One region of the Vogesella facilis genome, then DNA from elsewhere that is predicted to be linked to it. Evidence: riboswitches for the same ligand, from Rfam matches in the RefSeq annotation. Region 1 holds a riboswitch; the other holds the start of a gene.
What was found. Region 1 has a riboswitch for thiamine pyrophosphate ahead of ACFOLG_RS12110 (thiamine ABC transporter substrate-binding protein). Riboswitches for the same ligand answer to the same signal wherever they lie in the genome.
Positions count from the first base shown of each region.

Region 2: linked by a shared signal. The riboswitch ahead of thiC (phosphomethylpyrimidine synthase ThiC) and the one ahead of ACFOLG_RS12110 (thiamine ABC transporter substrate-binding protein) in region 1 are both predicted to bind thiamine pyrophosphate.

Region 1 covers NZ_JBHRXN010000031.1:186,378-194,057, reverse strand. Annotated here, with positions in the region: gene ACFOLG_RS12135 (methyl-accepting chemotaxis protein) at 1-276, opposite strand, end outside; gene ACFOLG_RS12130 (D-sedoheptulose-7-phosphate isomerase) at 626-1,213, opposite strand; gene ACFOLG_RS12125 (ABC transporter ATP-binding protein) at 1,218-2,204, opposite strand; gene ACFOLG_RS12120 (ABC transporter permease) at 2,191-3,723, opposite strand; gene ACFOLG_RS12115 (GNAT family N-acetyltransferase) at 3,720-4,298, opposite strand; gene ACFOLG_RS12110 (thiamine ABC transporter substrate-binding protein) at 4,309-5,325, opposite strand; TPP riboswitch at 5,377-5,473, opposite strand; gene katG (catalase/peroxidase HPI) at 5,836-7,680, shown strand, end outside.
Region 2 covers NZ_JBHRXN010000010.1:76,477-84,156, reverse strand. Annotated here, with positions in the region: gene ung (uracil-DNA glycosylase) at 1-122, opposite strand, end outside; gene ACFOLG_RS04505 (rhodanese-like domain-containing protein) at 204-530, opposite strand; gene ACFOLG_RS04500 (protein-L-isoaspartate O-methyltransferase family protein) at 533-1,192, opposite strand; TPP riboswitch at 1,339-1,479, shown strand; gene thiC (phosphomethylpyrimidine synthase ThiC) at 1,584-3,488, shown strand; gene ACFOLG_RS04490 (tetratricopeptide repeat protein) at 3,664-4,695, shown strand; gene ACFOLG_RS04485 (tetratricopeptide repeat protein) at 4,963-5,757, shown strand; gene ACFOLG_RS04480 (sporulation protein) at 5,866-6,606, shown strand; partial or broken gene ACFOLG_RS04475 (substrate-binding domain-containing protein) at 7,003-7,680, shown strand, end outside.

The DNA of each region.
Region 1 (7,680 bases):
GCTGTGGCGGGCGCTGCCCAGGTTCTGCAGGAAGCTGTCGCGGCTGATGGCGCCGGCACGCAGCTTGTGCGCGGCATCGACGATGCTGACGGCGTAGCCGTCCGCCACCTGCTTCAGCTGCTGCAGCGGCACCACGCGGTCGTAATAGGTGCTGGAATAATCGGCGAGAATCTTGTTTTGCACATACATGCCAAAGCCGCCGAGGGTGGCGGCAATCAGCAACAGCAGTGCCAGTAACAGGCCAAGACGCTGGCCGATGGTAAGTGGGCGGATCATGTGGGGTGCTCCGGGTGTGGTGGAATTAAATAATGAAAACTGCATTAAATTTCACTAATTAATTAACCACGCCACTACACATGTCAATGCAATAAATATCACAAACTAATTACGCCTGGCCGCGGCGTTTACCCTGCCAGTATCGCTCTGGACAATACTATGCCGCCCCTTGCTACCAAGCTTTCCATACCATGGTCGTTAAGCCGCCCGCGGGGCAGAAAATAGCAAAAATCACTGCCACAGCGCTGTCACATCACCAATTGGCGGCAACAATTCACCCCCAAAAAAATGCAATAAAAAACAACACAGCCCGCTTTTAGCGGGCTGTTTGTAATAAATATTATGGCGTTCAGGCGTAGTTTTGCGGGAACAGCGCGCGCTCCACCGATTCGATCAGGATGTGGATCACCTTGATGTGCAGCTCCTGCACGCGGTCGGCGTACTGGCCGCCCGGGGTGCACACGTCGATGTCGGCCAGCTGGCCGATCACCGAACCGGGGCGGCCGGTCAGCGCCACCACCACCACGCCCATCTCCTTGGCTGCCTTCACCGCCGCCAGCACGTTCTTGCTGCTGCCACTGGTGCTGATCGCCAGCAGCACGTCGCCGGCGCCGGCGTGCGCTTCCAGATAGCGCGAGAAGATCGCCTCGTAGCCGTAGTCGTTGCCGACGCAGCTGATATGGCTCGGGTCGCTGATGCTGGATGCCGGCAGCGCGCGGCGGTCGTTGCGGTAGCGGCCGGACAGCTCCTCGGCAAAGTGCATCGCATCGCACATCGAGCCACCGTTACCGCAGCTGAACACCCGCTTGCCGTGCTGGTACGCCGTCACCAGCGCATCGCCGGCGGCGTCGATGGCGGCCAGTGCTTGCGGGTTGGACAGCAGGGCATCCAGCGCACTGCGCGCTTCGCTCAGGGTGGCAACGATATGCGGTTTCATGATGTCAGCCTTGTTGGTCTTGATGGGCGGGCATTGTACCCGCCTCAAGCGGCCAGCGCAGTAGCTCTTCCGGCCGAAGCCCGACCTCTAGATGGGCACCGGGCCGCGGCGGCGGGCCGCCGGCCAGCTCGCGGGCGCTGAGCAGCAGCTGCCACGGCGCGTCGTCGCCGGCCACCGTCACCTGCCAGCCATCGGCCTGCGGCGCCACCGCCAGAATGGCGCGCTGCGGCTGGGCGGCGCCCAGCACGAAGGCCTGCGGCGGGATGGCGTAGTGCGCGAACACATTGTGAAAACCGACGAAGCGCGCCACCCAGCTGCTGGCCGGCCGCGCCAGAATCTCGGCCGGCGTGCCCAGCTGCACGATGCGGCCGTGCTGCAGAATGGCCACCCGCTGCGCCAGGGTAAACGCCTCGTGGCGGTCGTGCGTCACCAGCAGCGCCGGCACCTGCAGGCCGGCCAGATGCTGCGCCACGTCGGCCAGCAGCTGCTGCTTGAGGTCGGTATCCAGGCTGGAGAACGGCTCGTCCAGCAGCAGCAGTTGCGGCCGGCACACCAGCGCGCGCGCCAGCGCCACCCGCTGCCGCTCGCCGCCGGACAGGGTGTGGCAGGCGGCTGCACCGCGCCCGGCCAGCCCCACCGCCGCCAGCATCGCCTCGGCCTGCAGCCGCGCGGCGCGGCGCGGGGTGCCGCGCTCGATCAGGCCGAAGGCCACGTTGGCCGCGGCGTCCAGGTGCGGAAACAGCGCATGGTCCTGAAACATCATCGCCAGCTGGCGCTGCTCCGGCGGCAAGGCCAGCAAATCGCGGCCATTCAGCTGCACGCGGCCGCCGTCCGGCCGCTGCAGCCCGGCCAGCACCGCCAGCAGGCTGGATTTGCCGGCGCCGGACGGCCCCAGCAGCGCCAGCGTCTCGCCGGCCGTCACCTGCAGCGATACCGCATCCAGCACACGGCGGTGGCGAAAGGCCAGGTTCAGCCCGTCAATCTGCAGCACGATTCTTCTCCGGCCATTCGATGATCAAAAACGCCAGCAGCGCGAACAGCAACAGCAGGCAGGTAAGCAGCAGCGCCTGCTGCAGGTTGGCCGCACCGGGGCGCCCCAGCCGCTGATAGATCAGCGTGGTCAGCGTGGTCCACTCCGGCCGCGACAGAAACAGCGTCACCGCGAACTCGCCCACCGCGGTGGCGGCGGCAAACGCCAGGCCGCGGCGCAGCGCCGGGCGGATCAGCGGCAGGCTGACGCGGTAGAAGGCGCGCCAGCGGGTGGCACCCAACGTGCGCGCCGCCGCCGGCAAGCTGGGCGACAGGCTGGCCAGCGCGCCGGCCACCGCCTTGGCCACGAACGGGTACGCCAGCAAGGCATAGGCCGCCACCAGCAGCCACAGGCTGGCGCCGTACTGCGGGTACAACAGCAGCAGGCCGAAGGCCAGCAGCACCGGCGACACCATGAACGGCAAGAAGCCCAGCGCGCGCAGCCACCACCAGCGCGCGGCGGCGACGCCGTGCGCCAGCCCCAGCGCCAGCGCCAGCAGCACCGCCGCAGCAGAAAAGCGCAGCGTGTTGCCGATGGCGGCCAGCACTTCGCCATCCCACAGCGCCAGCCAGTTGGCCGCATCGGCCTGCAGCGCGCGCAGCACGATCGCCAGCAGGGGGGCGGCGGCGAACAGCGCCAGCAGCAGCAGGCTGGCGGCCAGTTGCAGCCATTGCGGCCAACCTTGCGGCCGCTGGCACAGCGTGGGGCCGGGGCGGCTGTCCTTCACCAGCCGGCGCTCAATCCAGGCATAGCCGCCGGCCGCCAGCGCGCCCACCGCCAGCGCCAGCAGCGCCAGCGCGCCGGCGTCGGCCAGGTTCAGCTCGTAGGCCACCAGCGAGTAGATTTCCACTTCCACCGTGGCATAGCGCTGGCCGCCCAGCAGCAGCGCCAGGCCGAAACCGGCGAAGCAGTACAGGAAGATCAGGCATAGCGCGGAGGCCAGCCACGGCCGCAGCACCGGCCATTCCACCCGCCAAAAGGTGCGCCACGGCGTGGCGCCCAGCGTGCGCGCCACCAGCAGGCGGCTGGCCGGCACCTGGCTCAGGCCATCCACCCCGGCGCGCACCAGCAGCGGCAGGTTGTAGAACAGGTTGCCGTACAGCAGCAACCACGGCGTGTCCTGCAGATTGATGCCGGCCACGCCGTGCGGGCCGAACAGCGCCAGTACGCCGAGGCCGGCCACCAGCGTCGGCATCACGAATGGCAACAGCAGCAAGCGCAGCAGCAGACGGCGGCCGGGAAAGTCGTAACGCGCCAGCGCCCAGGCCAGCGGCAGGCCGATCAGCAGGCACAGCAGGCAACTGATTAATGCCTGCAACAGCGACCACAGCAGCCGCCATTGCAGGTAGTCGTCGTGCAGCAGCGCCGGGCTGAACGCCAGCCCACCCTGCCACAGCAGCCGCGTCAGCGGCGCCGCCACCATGGCGGCGAGGAACAGCAGCGGCAGCAAGGCCAGGCCGCCGCGCAGCGGCCAGCTCATGCGCCGTGCTCCAGCAGCAGCACCAGCTCGTCGCCGTCCTGCGCGTCGTGCCAGCGGCCAACCTCGGCAAAGCCGAAACGCCGTGCCAATGCCAGCGACGGTGCGTTATGCGGCGCAATCGACAGCACGAAGCGCTGCTGGCCGTGCTCGTGCCGCGCCCAGTGCAGCATGGCGGCCAGCGCCTCGGCGGCGTAGCCCTGGCGGCGGTACGCGGCGTACACGGTGTAGCCCAGTTCCACCGCGCCCGGCGCCAGCTCATGCAGATACGCCGGTGCCGGCGGGCTGTGAAAGCCGATGTGGCCGAGCATGCGGCCGCTGTGGCGGCACAACATGGCGCGCAGCGACCACGGCGCGTAGCCGCTGTCGGCCAGCATGTCCGCCAGCCGCAGCGCCATCAGCGCCTGCTCGCCCAGCCAGTCGGCCGGCAACGCGGCGCCCAGCCGGGCGCCGGCCTCGGCGTGGCGGCCGTTGCTGCCCAGGCGCAGGGTGTCGGCATCCAGATGCCGCAGGATCAGCCGCGGGCTGTGGATGTCGGCGCAGGCACTACGCGCGGGCGCAAGGTTGGCCGCAGACATGGCGTCGGGCTCAGTTACCGGATTTCAGTACCACGCGGGTCCAACGGCTGACCCAGCCGGCGGTCTTGTGCTGCATGGCGGCCAGCTTGGGATTGCTGGCGGCCTGCGGCTGCTGCGCATGCTTGAACACCGGGTCCAGGCTGACGCCGGCCACCGCCGGGTACATCCACATCTCGGTCGGCAGCGCCTGCTGCGCCGCGTTGCCACGCAGGAAATCGACAAACGCCTGCGCCGCCTGCGGCTCCTTGCCGCCTTTTACCTTGGCCACGCCTTCGATCTGCTGGAACACGCCACCCGCCAGCAGCAGGTTGGCGGTCGGCGCTTCGCTGAGTTTTTCCTTGCTGTAGAACACCTCGGCCGCCGGGCTGGTGGCATAGCTCACCACGATGGGACGCGCGCCGCCGTTGCGGCTGAAATCGGTGTAATAGGCTTCGCTCCAGCCCTTGGCCACTTTCACGCCGTTGTCACGCAGCTTGGCCCACCACTGGAAGGCGCCCGCCTCGCCCTTGCCGGCGATGGTGGCCAGCAGGAAGGCCAGCCCCGGGCTGGAAGTGGCCGGGTTTTCCACCACCAGCAGGTCCTTGTAGGCCGGCTTGGCCAGATCGTCCAGGCTGGCCGGCAGCGCCAGCTTCTGCTTGGCGAACCAGGCCTTGTCGATGTTGAGGTTCACGTAGCCGTAGTCCACCGCCACCGCACCCGGCAGGCTGATGCCGGCCACGCTGCGGCCAACCTTGCTGCTGGTCGGCTCCAGCACGCCGGCGGCGTTGGCCTTGCCGATCAGGGTGTTGTCGATGCCGTACACCACGTCGGCGATCGGGTTGGCGCGGGTGAGGATCAGCTTGTTGAGCATCTCGCCGGCATCGCCGGCCTTGATGATGGACAGCTTGACGCCGGCCTGTTTCTCGAACTCGGCCAGCTTGTCCTTGGGCAGGCTGAAGGAGCTGTGCGTCAGCACGCGCAGCTCGCCGGCCAGGGTGGAGAGGGAAGCGCCGGCCAACGCCAGCAGCAGTACGGTTTTCTTGAACATGGCAGACATCCTCTTTTGGCAACGGCACCCAAAAGAAGAAGCGGGACGCGGCCGGGCCGCGCATCACGCTCCCTCCGCTGGTATGACCCAGATCAGGTTCTGGGGTATGTCTCAGCCCGCCGCCTGGCAGGCACCCCCGGTGATCGAGCCGCGAGTATAGCGTTTGCGCCGCGATGCTCAAAGTTGGCCGCACGCGCCGCGGCAGCCGGTTTTGCCTTTGCCGCCGTCATGGGCTATCACATGAAGCAGCCATAGCCAAACGCAAACAATCAATTAATAACAATCAATTTAACAAATCTATAAGCCAATACCATACTGCAGTCATCACCCAGCGAGGACTCGCCATGAAACGCTTTCTGCCTAGCCGCGTCATGCTCGATGACATCTGGGCCAATCTGGTGTGGCTGCAATAGCGCCACTCGCCCTGCCCGCACGGCACACCACCCTACCCCATACCACGCCGGCAGCCCGCAGCGGGCCTGCCAGGCGCCAACAAGCCAGGAGATAACCATGTCCACAGAAGCCAAATGCCCGTTTGCCGGCAGCGCCGCCCCGCAGAGCGTGGCCGGCAGCCAGTCCAATGCCGACTGGTGGCCCAATCAACTCAAGCTCGGCATCCTGCACCAGCACGGCGCCGAGTCCGACCCGATGGGCGCGGCGTTCGATTACGCCGCCGAATTCAAGACCCTGGACCTGGACGCCGTGGTGCAGGATCTGCACGCACTGATGACCGATTCGCAAGACTGGTGGCCGGCCGACTGGGGCCACTACGGCGGCCTGATGATACGCATGGCCTGGCACGCCGCCGGCACCTACCGCATCGCCGACGGCCGCGGCGGCGCCGGCACCGGCAACCAGCGCTTCGCCCCGCTGAACAGCTGGCCGGACAATGGCAACCTGGACAAGGCGCGCCGCCTGCTGTGGCCGATCAAGCAGAAATACGGCCGTAAACTGTCGTGGGCCGACCTGTTCATCCTGGCCGGCAACGTGGCGCTGGAATCGATGGGCTTCAAGACCTTCGGCTTCGGCGGCGGCCGCCCCGACATCTGGGCGCCGGAAGAAGACATCTACTGGGGCATGGAAAAAACCTGGCTCGCCACCAGCGACCAGCCGAACAGCCGCTACTCCGGCGACCGCCAGCTGGACAACCCGCTGGCCGCGGTGCAGATGGGGCTGATCTACGTGAACCCGGAGGGCCCGGACGGCAACCCGGACCCGCTGGCCTCCGGCCGCGACGTGCGCGAAACCTTTGCCCGCATGGCGATGAACGATGAGGAAACCGTGGCACTGGTGGCCGGCGGCCACACCTTCGGCAAGGCGCACGGCGCCGGCGATCCGACCCTGGTCGGCCCGGAACCGGAAGGCGCGCCGATCGCGGAAATGGGCCTCGGCTGGATCAACAAGTTCGGCAGCGGCAAGGGCGGCGACACCACCACCAGCGGCATCGAAGGCGCGTGGAAACCCAACCCCACCACCTGGGATAACGGCTACTTCGACACCCTGTTCGGCTACGAATGGCAGCTGACCAAGAGCCCGGCCGGCGCGCACCAGTGGGTGGCCAAGGACGTGAAGCCGGCAGACATGATCCCGGACGCGCATGACCCCAGCAAAAAACACCCGCCGATGATGACCACCGCCGACCTGTCGCTGCGCTTCGACCCGATCTACGAGCCGATCGCCCGCCGCTTCCACCAGGATCCGGCCGCCTTTGCCGATGCCTTCGCCCGCGCCTGGTTCAAGCTCACCCACCGCGACATGGGCCCGCGCGCCCGTTACCTCGGCAAGCTGGTGCCGGCGGAACAGCTGATTTGGCAGGACCCGATTCCGGCCGTGGACCACCCGCTGGTCGACGCGCAGGACATCGCGGCGCTGAAGATCACAGTACTGGCTTCCGGCCTGAGCATTGCCCAACTGGTGGGCACCGCCTGGGGCGCCGCCGCCACCTTCCGCGGCAGCGACAAGCGCGGCGGCGCCAACGGCGCCCGCATTCGCCTGGCGCCGCAGAAAGACTGGGCGGTCAACCAGCCGGCCGAGCTGGCGCAGGTACTGCAAACGTTGGCCGCCATCCAGCAGGATTTCAACGCCAGCGCCGCCGGTGGCAAGAAAATCTCGTTGGCCGACCTGATCGTGCTGGCCGGTGGCGCCGCCATTGAGGCCGCCGCCAGCAAGGCCGGCCACAGCGTGCACGTGCCCTTCGCCCCCGGCCGCATGGATGCCAGTGCCGAGCACACCGACGTGGAGTCGTTCCAGGTGCTGGAACCGCAGGCGGACGGCTTCCGCAACTACGCGGCGCCGGGGCTGGAAAGCGTGGTCGGCGAACTGCTGATCGACAAGGCGCAGCTGCTGACGCTGAGC
Region 2 (7,680 bases), on a different contig from region 1:
TCGGCGGCGCGGGCGGCCAGGCGGGCGTCGATGGCCTGCAGCTGTGCGGCCAATGCCGGCGCGGCCAGCACATCGCGCCAGGCGGCGGGCAGGGATGCGATAGCGGGGGATAGGTAACTCATGCTCACTCGATTTCTGCCACACAGTGGCAACAACAAAAAAAGCCGCTCCGGCAGGAACGGCTTTCGACTTGGCAGGATGGCTTAATAACGTGCCATCGCCGGGTCTACCTCATTGGCCCAGGCATCCACGCCGCCACGCAGGCTCAGCACCTGCTCGAAGCCGGCGTTCTGCAGGTAGAGGCCCACCTGGAAGCTGCGCACGCCGTGATGGCAGATGGTGACGATAGGCACGTCATCCGGCAGCTCGTTGTGCCGCAGCGGCACCAGGTTCATCACCATCTGCTGCGAGCCGACGATGTGGCACAGCGCGTATTCCCAGTCCTCGCGCACATCCAGCAGCAGCGGCTTGGCACGACTGTCGTCCGCCAGCCAGGCCGCCAGATCGCGGGCAGTGATTTCGCCGACCATGTTCAGAAGCTGAAGCGGGACGGCTCGATGGCGTCCAGCTGCTGCAGGCGGGCAATATTGGTGTCGAAGCTCACGCTTTCCTGGTAGGCGGTTTCCGACACGCGGGTGATGATCTTGGCGATCATCACCGGGGCATCGCCCACGATCACCGCCAGGCGGCCGCCGATGGCCAGCTGCGCCTTCAGCGCGTCCGGCACCACCGGCACCGAGCCGCCGAGGCAGATCACGTCGAACGGCGCCTGCGAGGCCAGGCCGTCGATGCCGTTGCCCACGCTCAGGGTCACGTTGCGGATGCCGGCGGTCTTGAGGTTGGCCGCGGCGCGCTGCGATTGCTCGGCGTCCAGGTCCACGCTGTACACGTGCTGGCTCACGGCGGCCAGCAGCGCGGTCAGGTAGCCACTGCCGGTACCCACTTCCAGCACCTTGTCGCTGGCTTTCACCTGCAGGTCCTGCAGCAGACGGGCTTCCACCTTCGGCTCCAGCATGGTGCAGCCGTTTTCCAGCGGCAGCTGCACGTCGGTGAAGGCCAGGGTGCGCTTGTCTTCCGGCACGAAATCTTCGCGTTTCACGTGGAACAGCAAATCGAGAATGGAGGTGTCGAGCACATCCCACGGACGGATCTGCTGCTCAACCATGTTGAAACGGGCTTGTTCGAAATTCATCGGAAACTCCGGGGGATTCAAGACTGAATAAAAGGACGACTCTGAAAACGGCACGCAACCTTGACTGCATGCGGTTTTCACAGCCGGCCGGCAGCGCAGCTGGGCGCAACCTAACTTGCGATTATCCCACAATTAACTTACCTTCACAGCATCGCTAGGGGTCCTGCCCCTGCCGTGAAGGATGCCACAGCGTTGTGCGCGGACGACACTGGCAGGTTGGCGGGTGAGAGTCACCCTTCGAACCTGACCCGGATAATACCGGCGTAGGGAAGCGTAATCTGCCAGACACCGCATCGCGCCGCGCGTTCCCGCCGCCGCCATGCGGCCAACCGCAGCCGGGCATCCGGACCGCTCCTTGCGCCGCTTCATCGCACACTGGAGACGCCCCCCGATGAACGCGCCAAGCAAACCGAATCAAGCCATGGTGGTGGATTCCGCCGCCATCCAGCCGCTACCCAATTCCCGCAAAATCTATGTCGAGGGCAGCCGCCCGGACATCCGCGTGCCGATGCGCGAGATCAGCCAGGCCGACACCCCCACCCAGTTCGGCGGCGAGCAGAACCCGCCGATCTACGTCTACGACTGCAGCGGCCCGTACAGCGACCCGCAGGCACAGATCGACATCCGCTCCGGCCTTGCCCCGCTGCGCGCCGCGTGGATCGCCGAGCGTGACGACACCGAGCTGCTGGCCGGCCTGAGCAGCGACTACGGTCGCGCCCGCGAAGCGGACCCGAAACTGGCCGACCTGCGCTTCGACCTGCAGCGCAAGCCGCGCCGCGCCAAGGCCGGTGCCAACGTTACCCAGATGCACTACGCGCGCCGCGGCATCATCACCCCGGAAATGGAATTCGTCGCCATCCGCGAAAACCTCAACCGCAAGGCGTATATCGAATCGCTGCACGCCACCGGCAACAGCCGCCTGCTGGAGCTGATGACGCGCCAGCACGCCGGCCACAGCTTCGGCGCCAACCTGCCGGAAGAGATCACCGCCGAATTCGTGCGCCAGGAAATCGCCGCCGGCCGCGCCATCATCCCCAACAACATCAACCACCCGGAATCCGAGCCGATGATCATCGGTCGCAACTTCCTGGTGAAAATCAACGGCAACATCGGCAACAGCGCGGTAACCTCGTCGATCAGCGAAGAAGTGGACAAGATGACCTGGGGCATCCGCTGGGGCGCCGACACCATCATGGACCTGTCTACCGGCAAGAACATCCACGAAACCCGCGAGTGGATCCTGCGTAACAGCCCGGTACCGATCGGCACCGTGCCCATCTATCAAGCGCTGGAGAAGGTCAACGGCAAGGCCGAAGACCTGACCTGGGAGATCTTCAAGGACACCCTGATCGAACAGGCCGAGCAGGGCGTGGACTACTTCACCATCCACGCCGGCGTACTGCTGCGCTACGTGCCGCTGACCGCCGGCCGCATGACCGGCATCGTGTCACGCGGCGGCTCCATCATGGCCAAGTGGTGTCTGGCGCATCACCAGGAAAACTTCCTGTACACCCACTTCGCGGACATCTGCGAAATCATGAAGGCCTACGACGTGGCCTTCAGCCTGGGTGACGGCCTGCGCCCGGGCAGTGCCTGGGACGCCAACGACGCCGCGCAGCTGGGCGAACTGAAGACGCTGGGCGAGCTGACGCAGATCGCCTGGCAGCACGACGTACAGGTGATGATCGAAGGCCCCGGCCACGTGCCGATGCAGCTGATCAAGGAGAACATGGACAAGGAGCTGGAGTGGTGCCACGAAGCGCCGTTCTACACCCTGGGGCCGCTCACCACCGACATCGCGCCGGGCTACGACCACATCACCTCCGCCATCGGCGCTGCGCAGATCGGCTGGTACGGCACCGCCATGCTGTGCTACGTGACGCAGAAGGAACACCTGGGCCTGCCGAACAAGAACGATGTGAAAGAAGGCATCATCACCTACAAGCTGGCCGCGCACGCCGCCGATCTGGCCAAGGGTCACCCCGGCGCGCAGATCCGCGACAACGCGCTGTCCAAGGCGCGCTTCGAGTTCCGCTGGGAAGACCAGTTCAACCTGGGCCTCGATCCGGACAAGGCGCGCGACTTCCACGACGAGACGCTGCCGAAAGACAGCGCCAAGGTGGCGCACTTCTGCTCCATGTGCGGCCCGCACTTCTGCTCGATGAAGATCACCCAGGACGTGCGCGAATTCGCCGCCAAGCAGGGCATCAGCGAGCAGGACGCGCTGCACAAGGGCATGGAAGTGAAGGCTATCGAGTTCGTGCAGGGCGGCGGCAAGCTGTACGACAAGGTGTAAGTCACCGCTGCTTCACGTGAAACGATAAAGGTTGGCCGCAGCGATGCGGCCAACCTTTTTTCAAAACAGACACAGCCGCCTCCACACCGCGACATTCCGCGATCCGTCAGCCACCGCTGTTCCCTATTGGCATAATTTGCGGCACCATGGCCTCCCTACAAGACAAGGTCATGCCATGAAAAAAGCACTCTTCGGACTGCTGCTGTACCTGCCACTGGCGCTCCCTGCACTCGCGACGGAAACCAAGCAATTGCTGCAGGACGGTTATTACCTGCAAGCAATGCAACAGGCCCGGCAGGCACTGCAGCAACTACCCGCGGATGACTCGGCAGGCAGATTGCGTGCACAAATCGACCTGGCAAACGCCATGATGGAACGCCATCAAGCAGACCAGGCGGAGCTCATATTCAAGGCCTTGTTGCAGGACAGCCGCCAGGTTCCCCCTAGTAGCCTGATCGAGGCAGAAGTGCAGGAAGGTCTGGCTGGCGTGTATCTGGACCGGCAGCAGTCCAAAGCGGCCGCAAAGCTCTACCGCCGCATACTGTCCATACGTCAGCAGCATCTGGGGGCACAACATCTGGAAGTTGCCCAGACACTGAATGACCTAGGGGTTGCACTGGGCATGCAAGACCAGATGTCTGAAAGCGAGAAGCTGCTGAAACAAGCACTGGAAATACGTGAGCAACTGGCTGGGCATGACAGTTTCCCTGTGGCAGAAAGCCTGTACAACCTGAGCTTCAATCACATGGCTCCCGGCCAGTACCAACAGGCCGAACCCATGATGATCGAAGCCATCCGCATCAAGCAGCATGTCTTGCGCCCTGATCACCCCAGTATGACTCGCAGCATGCGCATGCTGGGCTGGCTGTACCGCAAGCAAAAGCGCTTCGACGAAGCCATGGCGCAATTACAGGCAACATTGGCCATGACACAACGGAATGGCGAAGACTCGCTTGACCAGACGGGCAGAACCTTACGCGCCATCGCCGACTGCCTTCAGGACCAGGGTAAGGCCATGGAAGCGGAACAGTACTACCGCCAGGCCCTGGTAGTACTGCCGCAGGCACTGGGAGCAAAGCATTACGCAGTAGGCCAGACCATGAACAATCTGGGATGGCTGCTGAAAACAAACCTCCATAGCAGCGAAGGCCAGCAACTGATCACCGAAGGCCAGCGCATCATGGATGCCGCGGAAAACCAGAACTGACCGCACGGTGGATAACTTCCGCCAGCAAGCACATCACCCAGGGCTGCCCATATGCACATTTTCCGTCCCGTCCTGCCCCTACTGTTCGCCATTGCCTGCCATGCCAATGGTGTCGATGGTCTGCTGCGCTAGGGCAATTACCAGCAGGCCACCCAACAGGCAGAAGCGGCGTTTGCCAGCGCCAGCGACCAGCCTGCTCGCTGGCAGGCACAGTGCGACCTTGCCCGCAGCTGGTTACGCAAGGATCATTACCAGGAAGCAGGCGCACTGCTGCAATCCCTGCTGTACGGTCCGCAAGCCGTACCCGCCGACACGCTGCTGTATGCCGACCTGCTGGACGCATGGTTCCAGTTCCTGCGCGAGAGTAGCCGTTTCAAGGAGGCCGAGCCCATCGGCCTGCAAGCCCTCGCCCTGCACACACGGCTATTGGGCGAACAGCATCTGCTGGTAGCCGAGTCGATGAACAATCTGGCCCTGCTGCGCCAGTACACCGGCAACTACAGCGAGGCCATCCGGCTACACCAACAAGCATTGGCCATACGCAAGTCCCTCGCCGGCGAAAACAGCCAGGAGGTAGCCGAGAGCCTGCACAATCTGGGCACCCTGTATAACAGCAAGCGCGATTGGGCCTCCGCCGAGCGCTATCTGCAGCAGGCTCTCGCCATCAAGCAACAGATCATGCCAGCCACCCCCCCATCGATCCGGGTGTCGAAAGCGCGTCTCGCCGGCAGCTACATCGACAGCAAACAGTACGCCCGCGCCATCCCGCTGCTGGAAGAGGTACTGGCTGGCGAGCAGAGCGATCCGAACAGCGACAAAGTGCACACCGCCATCGTGCTGCGCGAGCTGGCAGATGCCCATCACTACTTGCGCCACGTTAACATAGCCGAGCGTTATTACCTGCAGGCGCTGGATAGCTTTGCTGCCAGTGTCGGCAAACAGCACTACGCCTATGCGGTAGCGCTGAACGGCCTGGGTTGGCTGTACAAGAAGAACGGCAAGCCGGAGCAGGGCACAAGCATGATTGCAGAGTCCGAGCGGCTGTTCGACGCCATCAAATAACGGGACCGCGCAGGCTAAAACCGGCCCCCCCCCCTTGCGCAGGCGGAACTTGTATCCTACCGACCGGTCTTGCCAACGCCCCTCAACACAAACTCAGAATACAAAAATATGTTCAAGAAACTGCTTGCCTCAATCGGCGTCGGTGGCGCCCGCGTCGATACCCAACTGGACAACCCGCGACTGTACCCGGGTGAGCTGCTGCGCGGCCGCGTGCTGGTACATGGCGGCAGCGCCGACCAGGACATTGAGAAAATCGAGCTGGTGCTGATGGTGGAAGCGGAGCAGGAATCCGGCGACCACGAGGCCCGCGGCGCGTTGCCGCTGGGCGCGGTGCGGGTGGCGGAGCGTTTTACCATCCGCGCCGGCGAAAGCCGCGAGCTGCCGTTCCAGATCAACCTGCCGGCGGAGACGCCGATCAACGCGCTGGCGCACTATGGCCGGCCGCTGCCGGTGTGGATTCACACCGATCTGGCCATCGACGCGGCGCGCGATGCCAGCGACCGCGATCTGCTGGAAATCCTGCCGCCGCCGCCGGTGGCCGCGCTGCTGCACGCCTTCGAGCAGCTGGGCTGGACGCTGGCCAGCACCGACGTGGAAGTGGGCACCGCCCGCGTCGGCAACGTGGCCAGCACGCTGGGCTGCTACCAGGAGTTCGAGCTGCGCCCGCGCGGCGGCAATTTCCGCATCCAGGAGATCGAGCTGACCTTCATCCCGCGCGGCAGCGACACCCATGTGCTGATCGAGGTGGATGCGCGCTTCGGCGGCGACAGCTACATCGCGCTGGTGATGGGGCCGGATTTTGCCCGCCGCGACTGGGCGACCGAGCTGCGCCAGCGGCTGCCGATCTAGTCCTGAGCGCGGCGCCGGCGCGCGGCTAGCCGATGAGCGCCGCGGCAGCGCGGCCCACCCGCCGATGGCGAGCGGCCCCGGACTACACCCTGCCATCCACCATGCCGGCGGCGAGCGGCCAACCCGCCGCCGCTTGCGCCTCTTGCCGCCAGCCGCCGCACGTCCTGACCGGTGGCCGGGCAGCACCACCTATCGAGGCATGGCAGCGCGGTGCCGCCGACGGGCCATGCCACGCCACCAGCCGCAGTACCCGATGGCCAATTCAGGCCGATAACCGACGGCAATCGGGGCGGCGGCCAAAAGTTTTCTGGAAATTTATTTCCGCAGTTGTTACCTTGCGGAAATAAATTTGCTGCCGTCATTGTACGACCGGCAACCATAACCAGGAGACAAAGCATGTTGAAGCAATCCGCGCTGGCCGCGCTGTTGGCCGCCAGCCTGGCCAGCCCGCTGGCGCAGGCCGAGAAAATCGGCGCCACCATCGCCAATTCCAACCCGTGGCTCACCCGCGTGCGCGCCGGCATGCAGCAGCAGGCGGCGCGCATGCCCGGCGTGAAAGTGCAGTTCGAGGATGCGCAGGACGATATCGGCCGCCAGCTCAGCCAGATCCAGAACTTCATCGCGCAGAAGGTGGACGCCATCATCGTGGTGGCGGTCGATTCGCAGGCCACCCCCAAGATCACCAAGCTGGTAACCCAGGCCGGCATTCCGCTGATCTACGTGAACCACCCGCCCGGCGACAAGGCGTTGCCGCCGCGCGTGACCTTCGTTGGCTCCAACGAGAAAGAATCCGGCACCATGCAGACCCGCGAAGTGTGCCGGCTGATGCAGGGCAAGGGCGATGTGCTGCTGATCGTCGGCGATCTGGCGAATGAATCGGCATTGCAGCGCACGCGCGACGTGAAAGAGGTGATCGCCAAGCCGCCGTGCAACGGCATGCGCATCGTGGCGCAGCAGGCGGCGACCTGGAGCCGCACCCAGGCGGCGGACCTGATGAACAACTGGCTGACCACCGGCATGAAGTTCGACGCGGTGATCGCCAACAACGACGAGATGGCCATCGGCGCCATCCAG